DNA from 3 places in the Providencia alcalifaciens genome. Region 3 is predicted to be linked to each of the others. Evidence: predicted binding sites of a transcription regulator. Region 3 holds the regulator's gene; each other region holds the start of a gene.
What was found. Region 3 encodes CRP, which controls carbon source genes, mostly activating them, when cyclic AMP is high. Its sites were predicted from a motif close to ATGTGANNNNNNTCACAT; they were not measured.
Positions count from the first base shown of each region.

Region 1: the regulator CRP is predicted to act here: its motif matches at 1,724-1,741, upstream of LDO73_RS11700 (NupC/NupG family nucleoside CNT transporter).
Region 2: the regulator CRP is predicted to act here: its motif matches at 2,530-2,547, upstream of cdd (cytidine deaminase).

Region 1 covers NZ_OU659204.1:2,538,692-2,542,946, reverse strand. The annotation lists gene ligA (NAD-dependent DNA ligase LigA) at 1-1,563, shown strand, start outside; gene LDO73_RS11700 (NupC/NupG family nucleoside CNT transporter) at 1,806-2,990, shown strand; gene LDO73_RS11695 (DUF3820 family protein) at 3,071-3,286, shown strand; gene LDO73_RS11690 (flavin monoamine oxidase family protein) at 3,309-4,255, opposite strand, start outside.
Region 2 covers NZ_OU659204.1:1,204,518-1,208,772, reverse strand. The annotation lists gene metG (methionine--tRNA ligase) at 1-1,092, shown strand, start outside; gene LDO73_RS05385 (CidA/LrgA family protein) at 1,261-1,728, shown strand; gene LDO73_RS05380 (CidB/LrgB family autolysis modulator) at 1,728-2,423, shown strand; gene cdd (cytidine deaminase) at 2,603-3,499, shown strand; gene LDO73_RS05370 (hypothetical protein) at 3,785-3,964, opposite strand; gene LDO73_RS05365 (hypothetical protein) at 3,975-4,255, opposite strand, start outside.
Region 3 covers NZ_OU659204.1:372,502-376,756, forward strand. The annotation lists gene LDO73_RS01640 (aspartate aminotransferase family protein) at 1-154, shown strand, start outside; gene LDO73_RS01645 (hypothetical protein) at 215-1,753, opposite strand; gene crp (cAMP-activated global transcriptional regulator CRP) at 1,967-2,599, opposite strand; gene LDO73_RS01655 (OsmC family protein) at 2,923-3,327, shown strand; gene LDO73_RS01660 (phosphoribulokinase) at 3,407-4,255, opposite strand, start outside.

The DNA of each region.
Region 1 (4,255 bases), 1.8 Mb from region 3:
AAAGCGATTCCGCTGCGTTTACGCGGGGATAATATTCCTGCTCGTGTTGAAATTCGTGGTGAAGTTTTTATGCCTCAAAAAGGCTTTGAGGCCATGAACGAAGAAGCACGTAAAACGGATGGTAAGATTTTCGCTAACCCACGTAATGCGGCGGCGGGCTCTCTTCGGCAGTTAGACCCGCGTATTACGGCTAAACGCCCATTAACCTTTTACTGTTATGGTGTCGGGGTGGTGGAAGGAAAAACATTGCCAGATACCCATTATGAACGCTTGATGCAGTTTAAAGCGTGGGGGCTGCCAGTGAGTGAGCATGTGCAATTACGTGTTGGTTGCCAGCAAGTGCTTGATTTCTATCATCATGTTGAAAACATTCGCCCGACACTCGGTTTTGATATCGATGGTGTCGTGATTAAAGTGAATGATATTGCCACTCAAGAAGAATTAGGTTTTGTTTCCCGAGCACCGCGCTGGGCAACGGCGTTTAAATTTCCTGCTCAAGAACAAATCACCTTACTGAAAGATGTCGAATTCCAAGTGGGGCGCACAGGAGCGATTACGCCAGTGGCTCGTTTAGAGCCAGTGCAAGTCGCCGGTGTTGTGGTGAGCAATGCCACACTCCATAACGCAGATGAAATTGACCGTTTGGGCGTCCGCATTGGGGATACCGTCGTGATCCGCCGCGCAGGGGATGTTATTCCTCAAATCGTGAGTGTCGTTATGGATAAACGCCCAGCGGATAGTCGTGAAATTCTATTCCCGACCCATTGCCCTGTGTGTGGTTCTGATATTGAACGTATTGAGGGGGAGGCGGTGGCTCGCTGTACTGGCGGATTAACCTGTGGTGCACAATTAAAAGAGTCACTGAAACATTTTGTTTCTCGTCGTGCGATGGATGTCGATGGGATGGGCGATAAAATTATTGAGCAGTTGGTCGACGCGGAATATGTGAAAAATGCGGCGCAGCTCTATCAATTATCAGCGGGTAAATTAACTGGTCTAGAAAGAATGGGACCAAAATCCGCGCAAAAACTTATTGATGCGCTCGAAAAATCCAAACAATCTACACTGGCTCGCTTTATCTATGCATTAGGGATCCGTGAAGTGGGTGAGGCGACGGCGGCAAACCTCGCGGCGCATTATGCATCATTAGACGCGGTGATGGCGGCGGATGAAGAATCACTGAAAACCGTTCAAGATATTGGTGAAGTGGTGGCGAAGCATGTGGTGCATTTCTTCCGCGAAGAGCACAATCGCCAAGTTATTCATGATTTACTGACCATTGCGAACATCCACTGGCCTGAAGTGAAAGTGATTAACAGTGCTGAAATTGATAGCCCTTTTGCGGGAAAAACGGTCGTACTGACTGGGTCGATGTCAACGCTTTCCCGCGATGATGCTAAAGATAGATTGGTGGCTTTAGGTGCGAAGGTAGCGGGCAGTGTATCGAAGAAAACCGACCTGGTGATTGCCGGTGAAGCGGCAGGCTCAAAGTTAGTGAAAGCGACAGAATTGGGTATAAAAGTCATTGATGAAGAAGAATTAATTCGTTTGCTGAATATCTAATCGTGACCTATATTTAATGCGCAATGCCATTATCGTCCACCGTGATAATGGCATTTCTTATTTTCTGGCTAACATTTTTACAGTTGTTATTAATGTGTTACTCGTGAAACGTGATCTGCTCGTGACTTTTGAAAGATAGGCTGAGTCAGTTTTCATATTAATGTGACATTAATCTCATTTAAATGTTGTCTATTACATAGAATATGCGCATAGACTGATTCGTAACTTTGTTGGAGTCAAAAATGACCTCGATCCTGCACTTTATTTTATCCATCGTCATCATCGGCGCTCTCGCGATTTTAGCGAGTAGCAACCGTAGAGGGATCCGCCCTCGCTATGTTATTCAATTGCTTGTGATCCAAATCGCACTCGCTTACCTGTTCTTAAAATCAGGTATCGGTGAGTCTTTCGTTCTTGGTGTTGCTGGCGTATTTACCCATTTATTGGGTTATGCGGCAGAAGGGACCAAATTTATCTTCGGAGGAATGATTGAAGGCAACTTAGCATTCTTCTTCCTGCAAGTGTTGTGTCCAATTATCTTTATCTCCGCGCTGATTGGTATTTTACAACATATTAAAGTCCTGCCTTTCGTGATCCGTATCATCGGTACGGTGTTATCGAAAGTAAACGGTATGGGTAAACTTGAGTCATTCAACGCAGTAAGTTCATTGCTGTTGGGTCAGTCCGAAAACTTTATTGCCTATAAAGATCAATTAAGCAGCATGTCAGAAAGAAGAATGTACACCATGGCAGCAACGGCGATGTCTACCGTTTCAATGTCCATCGTGGGTGCATACATGACCATGTTAGACCCAAAATATGTGGTTGCCGCTCTGGTCTTAAACATGTTTGGTACATTCGTGGTGTTATCACTGATCAACCCGTACCCACCAGAAGGGGAAAAAGAGATCCAAATGCGCAGCCTGCATGAAGGTCAAAGCTTCTTCGAAATGCTGGGTGAATATATTCTTGCTGGGTTTAAAGTTGCGATTATCGTTTCTGCGATGTTGATTGGTTTTATCGCATTGATTGCGATGATTAATGGTATTTTTTCAGCTGTTTTTGGTGTGACGTTCCAAACTATGCTGGGCTATGTATTCTATCCATTTGCTTGGATGTTAGGCATCCCTGCGAATGAAGCGCTACAAGTTGGTGGCATCATGGCAGTGAAAATGGTGACTAACGAATTCGTGGCAATGGATGGTTTAAAAGCGGTGGCATCTGGTTTATCTGACCGCTCTGTGGGCATCCTATCTGTATTCTTAGTGTCATTCGCTAACTTCTCTTCCATCGGTATTATTGCTGGTGCAATTAAAGGGTTAGACGAAAAACAAGGTAATACCGTTGCACGTTTTGGCCTGAAATTACTGTACGGTTCAACGCTGGTAAGCTTCTTATCTGCTGCGGTGGTTGGATTAATCCTGTAGTCATCTCGGCAAAAAGTGTTACAGTGAGAAACGGCATTCAGTGAATGCCGTTTTTTTATATCTAAAACAAGAGCGGATAAATGGAAAAACAAGACTTACTTGATATCGCCAATACATCGATGCCATTTGGTAAATATAAAGGTTGCGTCCTGATTGATCTTCCCGAGGAATATCTACTGTGGTTTTATAAAAAAGGGGAGTTTCCGGCAGGGCGATTGGGGCAATTAATGGAGATGACGCTCGGGCTGAAGATAGAAGGGCTAGAGAGCATTGTTAAGCCCCTAAAACGAAAATAAGGGTTAGAGGCTTAATCGATGGTTATTGTGCGTTAAGTACCGTGGTAGCGACGTCTATACCCGATTGGTAAGCCCCATGCACCGTACCGGCCCCTAACAACGCTAAATGTTCTCCTGCAAAGAAAATTTTGTTATCAATAGGCTGCTTTAATTGGGCAATTTGATCCACAGAATAGTTAGGAGCGGGGTAGCTAAACGAACCATAAGCGTAAATATCCTTTTCCCACTCGGTTTTTATCAGTCGTATAGGCGCGGGTACATCATCAAATACCTTACTGAGCGATTCTTGCAGCTCATGCCATGCGGTGTGTTCATCACACTCCTCTAGCCATTTTGCGGACAATCCACCGAATAAAAACAGTAACGTTGGTTTTTGGTAAATCCCACTCACATCCATAAAATTTAGCCAATAATCAGACTCATGGATATACATACTATTGACGTTGTTGAGTGCGTTTTTACGCCAAAAAGCCTGTTCAAAGGTGACAAATAACTTGTTGAATACACCGAAACCTAACTGATTAATGGCTTCTTGAGTTTTTTCAGGCAGTATAGGTGTGAAATGAATTTTATTTTTCTTCAATACCCCAAGTGGTACGGTCACAACGACTTTATTGGCATTGAACTGTTGTCCATCAAACGTAGTGACAGTGACATAATTGTCTAAGTAATGGATATGTTCAACAGGGTGGTTAAGGTGAATATCCAGCCCACTTGATAGCGTTTCGATAATTTGTGAATATCCACGAGGGAAAATAACTTCATCACCTTCACAAAAGCCCTCGAGTTGTAAAAAATGGGGGGATAATGTCTCTAATGTGCAAGCACAGGGATCTTCAGCGATAGCTTCAAAAAATTCATGTAAACCTGTTTGTAGCTGTTCAAACAGGGATTGACTTGCATGGTGATCTACGGTCAATAAATGGTGAAATTCAGGGCTTTGCAACCAACTATTTAACGCTTCGGCTG
Region 2 (4,255 bases), 830 kb from region 3:
AACTACCGTAAACCAACTAACCTGTTTGTTCACGGTTATGTCACCGTTAATGGTGCAAAAATGTCTAAGTCTCGCGGCACATTTATTACCGCTCGCTCTTATTTAGATCATTTCGATGCTGACTGCCTACGTTATTACTATGCCGCGAAACTCTCTTCACGCATCGACGATATCGACTTGAATTTAGAAGATTTCGTACAGCGTGTGAACAGCGATATCGTTAACAAAGTGGTGAACTTAGCTTCCCGTAACGCAGGTTTTATTGCTAAACGTTTTGCTGGTAAGTTATCTGCAAACTTAGCAGAACCCGCGCTATACCAACAATTTGTTGATGCAGCAAAAGTGATCGGTGACGATTTCACTAACCGTGAATATAGCAAAGCCGTGCGTGAAATTATGGCATTAGCGGATATTGCAAACCGCTATGTGGATGAGAAAGCGCCTTGGGTCGTTGCGAAACAAGAAGGTAAAGACCAAGAACTGCAAGATATCTGCTCAATGGGTATCAACTTATTCCGCGTATTAATGACTTACTTGAAACCAATTCTGCCAAGCTTAACCAAGCGCGTGGAAGAGTTCCTGAAAGTTGAATTAACGTGGGATTCCATCAATACGCCATTACTGAACCACGACGTAGCACCATTTAAAGCGCTATTCAACCGTATTGAATTAGCGAAAGCGGAAGCAATGGTCGAAGCGTCAAAGCAAAGTGCTCAGCCAGTTAAACAGCTGACCGGCCCTCTGGCGGATGATCCTATTCAAGAGGCCATCACATTCGATGATTTCGCGAAAATTGATATGCGCATTGCGCTGATCAAACAAGCTGATTTCGTTGAAGGCTCTGATAAGCTACTGAAGTTACAGTTAGATATCGGTGGTGAAACTCGCCAAGTATTCTCTGGTATCCGTAGCGCTTATCCAGATCCAAAAGTCTTGGAAGGTCGTTTAACCGTAATGGTGGCAAACCTTGCACCACGTAAAATGCGCTTTGGTATCTCCGAAGGTATGGTGATGGCTGCAGGCCCTGGTGGTAAAGACATTTACCTACTTAGCCCAGATAATGGTGCACAACCGGGTATGCAAGTTAAATAAGCCATTGATTGTCGCTCGGGTAACTGAGCAACAAACTTAGCCAATATCAGTACAAAACGGAGCCACTTTAGTGAGCTCCGTTTTTTTATGGGTTTTTATTTGTGATCTCTGGCACAATTTTCAAGTTAATTGTATGATGAATGCCTGTCGAGTAATAGGACAAGTCCCATGTCATTAAAACAAGTATTGAACACCGGATGGCAATATTTGCGAGCCTTCGCAATACTTTACCTCTGCCTGATCATCGGAAATGTGATTTCCAAACTGCTTCCTTTTTCCATTCCCGGTAGTATTGTCGGTATGTTGCTGCTGTTTGTCTTGCTAGCATTGCAGGTCGTCCCTGCTCACTGGGCTAAACCCGGCTGTAGCATCCTACTGAAAAACATGACGATTTTATTCGTTCCCATCGGTGTGGGAATTATGAATTATTATGATTTACTCAGCCAACAGATGATCCCGATTGTCGTCTCTTGCATTGCCAGTACGTTAATTGTCATGATTGTTGTCGCGGTCAGCTCAAACTATATCCATAAAGAACGCCCGATTGTGGGTGTAAAGCCTGATGAAGTTCCTCTTCCTCCTGAAGAACCCATTTCTTCAACCATCAATAATGATAAAACCAAGGGGAAAGAGTGATGTTAGAACATATTTGGTGGTCACTGCCGTTAACTATCGTTGTCTTCTATTTAGCAAGAGCGCTATCAATCAAGTGCAAATTGCCGATTCTGAATCCATTATTACTCACTATCGCGATCATTATTCCGCTACTGATCCTGACGAACACCTCTTATGAGCACTATTTTGCGGGCAGTAAAATACTCAATGATTTATTACAGCCAGCCGTCGTCGCCCTCGCCTTTCCGCTCTACGAGCAAATGCACCAGATTAGAGCGCAATGGAAATCCCTATTTAGTATCTGTTTTGCTGGCAGTATTGTGGCGATGTTTACGGGCGCGACTATTGCTCTGTGGCTAGGAGCAACACCGGATATTGCAGGTTCAATATTACCTAAATCAGTGACAACACCGATAGCGATGGCAGTCGCCGATTCAGTCGGAGGCATCCCCGCTATCAGCGCCGCTTGCGTCCTTTTTGTCGGAATTTTAGGGGCGATGTTCGGTCATAGCCTATTTGATGTTTTGCGTATTCGCACCCACGCATCGCGAGGTTTGGCGATGGGTACCGCTTCTCACGCCTTGGGAACGGCACGTTGTGCAGAAGTTAACTATATTGAAGGGGCTTACAGTTCATTAGCGTTAATGACCTGCGGGGTGATCACCTCGCTGATTGCGCCTTTTATCTTTCCTGTCATTCTTCACTTATTTAGCTAAACTGAATCAATAAGAGAGGTTATTTACCTCTCTTATGCAAATTTCAGTGTAAAAACTTGAGATACATCTCTCATTTAATGAATTTGTTTCATTGATTGCATTCATGAAGTGATCACGATCACATCCAATCCCCCTATTAATTGAATAGAATGAAAACAATTAAATAGGGAGGGTTACTTATGCATTCAAGATTCAAGGCCGCTTGGGCCGAACTTCCAGAAAAGTTACAGTCTGTCCTAAAACCTATTATGGACAAACCTGATTTCTCAGCCATGTTAACCGCTGAGCAAGTAAAGCAAATTAAAGCTGAGAGTGGATGCACTGACAGTGAACTCGCTTTTTCATTATTACCTTTCGCAGCGGCTTACGCTGTTACACCAATTTCTCGCTTTAATGTAGGCGCAATCGCTTGCGGTATCAGTGGTAATCTCTATTTCGGCGCAAATATGGAATTTAACCATGTTTCGATTGGTCAAACTATCCATGCTGAACAATGTGCCATTACCCATGCGTGGTTAAAAGGTGAAAAGCAATTAACCTCCATTACCGTTAACTACACGCCTTGCGGTCACTGCCGACAATTTATGAATGAGCTGCGTGAAGGCGGTAAGATCATGGTGCATTTACCAAAACGCCAAGCTGCAACGCTCCATGAATATTTGCCCGATTCGTTTGGCCCATCAGACCTGAATATCACTACTTTACTTCTCGATAATGTGAACCATGGCTATCAAAATCAAAGCCGCGATAGATTATTATCTGCTGCGGTTGAAGCTGCGAACCAATCTCACGCACCATACAGCGAATCTCACTCGGGTATAGCCGTGCAGTTAAAAGATGGCTCTCTGTTTACAGGTCGTTACGCGGAAAATGCTGCGTTTAACCCAAGCTTACCGCCATTGCAAGCGGCGCTGATTATGGTGAATTTAGCGGGTAAAGATATTCATGCTATCGAGCAAGCTGTGTTAGTGGAAAAACAAGATGCAACTGTGCAGCAGTGGTGTACAACAGAAAATACCTTGCATGCGTTAGGTTGCCAAAAAGTGGAACGTGTTTATTTGAATGAGTCCATTTAAATGTTATTTCATTTAAACCATATTTAATTGAAAACAAATTAAATATTCAAAATTAAGACGGCGGTTATTGTGAGTTTATCAACTTCAATAACCGCCGTTTTTTATTAAAACGTTATTGAGTGTTAATAAAATTAAAATGAGAATCTGGATGATGAGCTGCTATAGCCACCACTGTAGTTAAATTCAGGCATACTTGGTGCTTGCGGCACGCTAAAATCCCTATCAAAAGAGCTTGATGAGTGATTTATGGAGGACATGGGTCTCTTAAGTTATCAACGGTTCGACCTATCTAAAAGAATCACCTTTGACAACACTATTTGCTAGTAATGCATATCGGTCACCTTTACTAGCAAAGTACTCATACATTAATTCAGGTCTTTTAGTTAAAATTAAAATTTTTAAAGCTTTGGATGTATCAGTCCACGTTAATGTTACACTTCCTTGTCTATTGACTTCATTATTCATATGCAAACCCCTATCGTTTTATATGCTTGTAAATAAAGTGAATAACATCACTCTTTATTTCATTCCAAATAACTAAATCTTCAATTTTTATAATGACTTCAACTTTAATTCCTAGTTTTGGAATCAGGAAAGATCCATCACATTGACTATATCTGCCATCTAAAGGTATCCATAAACAATCAAAAAAATCACTTATCTCATCATTACTTACTCGCCAATAATAACCATACTTGTCATTTTCAGGATCAATATACTTATTCATCTCCTTTATCTTTACTTCATTGAGATATA
Region 3 (4,255 bases):
AGATATTTTGCAAGCTTGTGCGGCAGAAGGGCTGATGATGCTGAATGCGGGCACGAATGTATTGCGCTTTACACCATCGCTGATTATTTCTGAAGATGAAATCAATAGCGGTATGGCGAAGTTAGAAACAGCAATTAGTAAACTGTTGGGTTAATTGTTTTTTTATAGTAACAGAGGCATATTTGCCTCTGTTACTGAACTATTATTCAAGTTGTTACTTGTTATTAAGCTTAGCTAATTTTATTTTAATCTTCGCAGAATGTACTTCTTCTTTGGCTATTTGCTCGCTTAGACTATTTAGACCATGAAGGGTTTCTTGCGTTTTTTCCAACAGCGCATCTAATTTTTTAGTATCGGGTTTTCCTTGATTTGATGCTATGTCTGGTGAGTTTTCATTTAGTGAAAACTGATATTTTTCACTATTATGTTTAGCTCTTAGCATTGATGTTTTAGTTTGGTATATTTTCCCATCAAATTGATATGTTTTTTTCTTTGGCTTCACGAAAAAATATGTTTTTTTCTGCGGTGTCTCTGTATTTTCTGCTTTTTTGCTTTTTAACTCATTATTTTTTTGAGTGGTAATATGATCATTTTTTATATGCATCTTTGTTGTTTCTTCTGAACTATATCCTGATTCCCCCGTTGTTTCTGAAAAATAGCCAGATGAGTTGGAATTTAAGCTTTCATTGCTAGAAAATAGTTTACTTTCTCGTTCGTTCAGTGAATCCATATCTTTAAGAAGTCGATTTATTGACTTCATGTCTGTTTTATCGACAAGTAATTTATCGAGCTGATGAGTTGATGGAATTGCTAATTTAACGAGGCGCTCGGTAATTTTTTTTTGTAAATTATCTTGCAAGTCACTAGTGTCATTATCCCAATCAAGCTCATCATTGAACTCAAATTCGGTATCACTGCTCTTTGTTTTATTCTCATTTTTTATTTTTGAAATAGAATTTTTCTGTATCATGCTTGATTCAGCTTCTTTTTTTATTCTCTCTTCATCTGCTTTTATTGCATTTTCTTTGTCTGTCTCTATTTTTTTTAATTGCTCATCCAGATTGGATTTTAATGATTTTAGCGTGTTAAGGTTATTTTCAATCTTTTGAGTCGAAGCGGTGTTTTGATAAGTTATTACATTGTTTTCTATTGTTTCTTCATGTTTTTTTTGGGTTTCAATTATGTTTTTAAAGGTAACAAAAAATTTTTCATTATTATTTTTTTTAAAGATATTTTTTAAATATCGAATACCTTTTTCATGTGTTGATTTTATTTCTAAAATAAAATTTGAGAATCGGTTTGATGAACGTTTTAAATTAAACTCTTTAAAAGCGTTGGTTTCTGGAGTGCTTTTTTTATCAATTATCATTAGCTCGGCATCCTGTTTTTCATTAATAAATGGTTCGTTTTTTATTGAGACGAAATGGTTAAAAATACGTGGGGATTTAAGAATTAAAAAATGGTCATTAACTTCAATAGCTTCATGGTATTTATAGGGAAGTTTTATTTTCTCTACTGGAGGGGAGTATTTAATTAGGTTAATTTCTTTTTGTTCACTTGGTTCAAAATGGCAAGTCGATACGGCAAAATGTTTTTTTTGATAATTTAAATTAGGTAGGTGGTTATTTTCAGATACGCATAAACTAATATTATTTGTTTTTTTTATTTCATTAGATAATGATGAAGTGGTTATCATTTTATTATCATTGATATTAATGATGCTTTCGTTTCTTGGATTGATATTTTTAATCATCGTGTCGTCAACTCTTAATAATGGTTTAGTTACCACTATCTTAGTTTGATAATTAACTATAATTATATAAAGAAACGATACTCATCAATGAACATATATAAATGAGGGGGGAATATAAAGGATCTTAATTGAGAGAAAAATAGCTTTGTACGTGAAGTATAAAGCTATTTCAATATAGAAGCCTCACCAAGAAGGGTGAGGCTAACAAGGGGATCAGCGAGTACCGTAAACAACAATCGTTTTGCCGTGTGCGGAGATTAAGTTTTGATCTTCCAGCATCTTTAAAATACGACCGACAGTTTCGCGAGAACAACCTACGATTTGACCGATTTCCTGACGAGTAATTTTGATTTGCATACCGTCTGGGTGAGTCATCGCATCAGGCTGCTTAGCTAAATTCAATAATGTTTGAGCAATACGACCAGTAACATCTAAGAATGCAAGGTTACCCACTTTTTCGGACGTGGTTTGTAAACGACTCGCCATTTGCGCAGAAAGGCGCATCAGAATATCTGGATTGACTTGAATCAGCTGACGGAATTTTTTGTAAGAAATTTCCGCGACTTCGCAAGCAACTTTCGCGCGAACCCACGCAGTTCGTTCTTGCCCTTCTTCAAATAACCCAAGTTCGCCAATGAAATCTCCCTGATTTAAGTAAGAGAGAATCATTTCCTTGCCTTCTTCATCTTTGATTAAAACAGCCACTGAGCCTTTAACAATGTAGTAAAGGGTTTCTGCTTTTTCACCCTGATGTATCAGAGTGCTCTTGGATGGATACTTATGAATATGGCAGTGTGACAAAAACCATTCAAGAGTAGGGTCTGTTTGTGGCTTGCCGAGAACCATTAGCGTTATCCTCTGTATGTTATTGCAACCTTTCGAAAAGTAGGGAAAGGCTGACTTCAAAGTGTCTAGCTTAGCATATTAAGTCACATTGATACCCATTATTAATATCGCCCTAGGTCAATGCAAATTAATATCAATTGTATAATATAATCAATTAAATCGTTGAGTATTGATCTTAATCCTATCAACTAACCATTGTTTGTATCATATCCAATGCGGAAAGTCTCCCCTGTATCGCTTCAGCTTAATAATGCTGATATAACATTATCTAGATATATGGAACAATGTGGCGATAAATATCACTATTTTCGAGAGGAATAAAAATGGAAGCACGCGTAAAGTGGGTTGAAGGGCTCTCTTTTCTAGGTGAGTCAGCATCAGGTCATCAAATTATGATGGATGGCAATGCAGGCGACAAAGCACCAAGTCCGATGGAAATGGTTCTAATGGCGGCAGGCGGATGCAGTGCGATTGATGTGGTTTCTATTTTACAAAAAGGTCGTCAGGATATTGTTGATTGTGAAGTGAAGTTAACTTCACAACGTCGTGAAGAAGCCCCGCGTTATTTTACGGATATCAACCTGCATTTTATTGTGACGGGACGTGAATTAACGGACAAAGTGGTGGAGCGTGCGGTTCAACTTTCAGCAGAAAAATATTGTTCCGTTGCTATCATGTTAGAAAAAACGGTAAATGTGACTCATAGTTTCGAAATTAAAATGCCGTAATTGTTTTCTTGATAATAAGATGCTTATCGATAATTAAGATAAACATCTTATTATTTATCTATTTAATTAGAATCTCAAACTATCCATTTCGTTGTTTCATTAGTTTTTCTACTAATGGCATCATAATAAGCTCCATCGCGAGTCCTAATTTCCCACCGGGTACTACAATGGTATTTATCGCTGAAATAAACGAGCCATTTAACATGGATAATAAATAAGGAAAATCGATCTGTTCTAATCCTCTAAAGCGAATAACGATAAAACTTTCGTCCTGTGAAGGAATTGCTTTGGCAGAAAAAGGGTTAGAGGTGTCAACGGTAGGAACCCGTTGGAAGTTAATATGAGTACGAGAAAACTGTGGCGTAATATAGTTAATATAATCACCCATCGAACGTACCACGGAATCCATGACTGCTTCACGAGAATGCCCTCGCTCGGTGGTATCGCGGATCAATTTCTGAATCCATTCAAGGTTAACAATCGGCACTACACCTACAAGTAAATCAACATGTTGTGCAACATCGTGCTCAGGGGTAACAACACCGCCATGTAATCCTTCATAAAACAGCACATCGGTATTGGCGGGTAGCGATTCCCACGGGGTAAATGTGCCGGGTTGCAGACCGTAAGGCACCGCTTCATCGTAAGTATGTAAATATTTCCGAGATTGGCCACCACCCGTTTGGGCATAATCAATTAGGGTTTGTTCAAGTAGAGAAAAATCATTGGCTTCTGGGCCGAAATAACTGATATGGCGTCCTTGTTCGCGGGCTTTACGAATGGCCATATCCATTTCAGGGCGGGTATAACGATGAAAACTATCGCCTTCAAGGGTGGCAGGGCGGATATTTAATTGATGGAAAATTTTACGAAAAGCTTGGCTCGTTGAGGTTGTTCCTGCGCCACTCGAACCCGTCACTGCAATAAT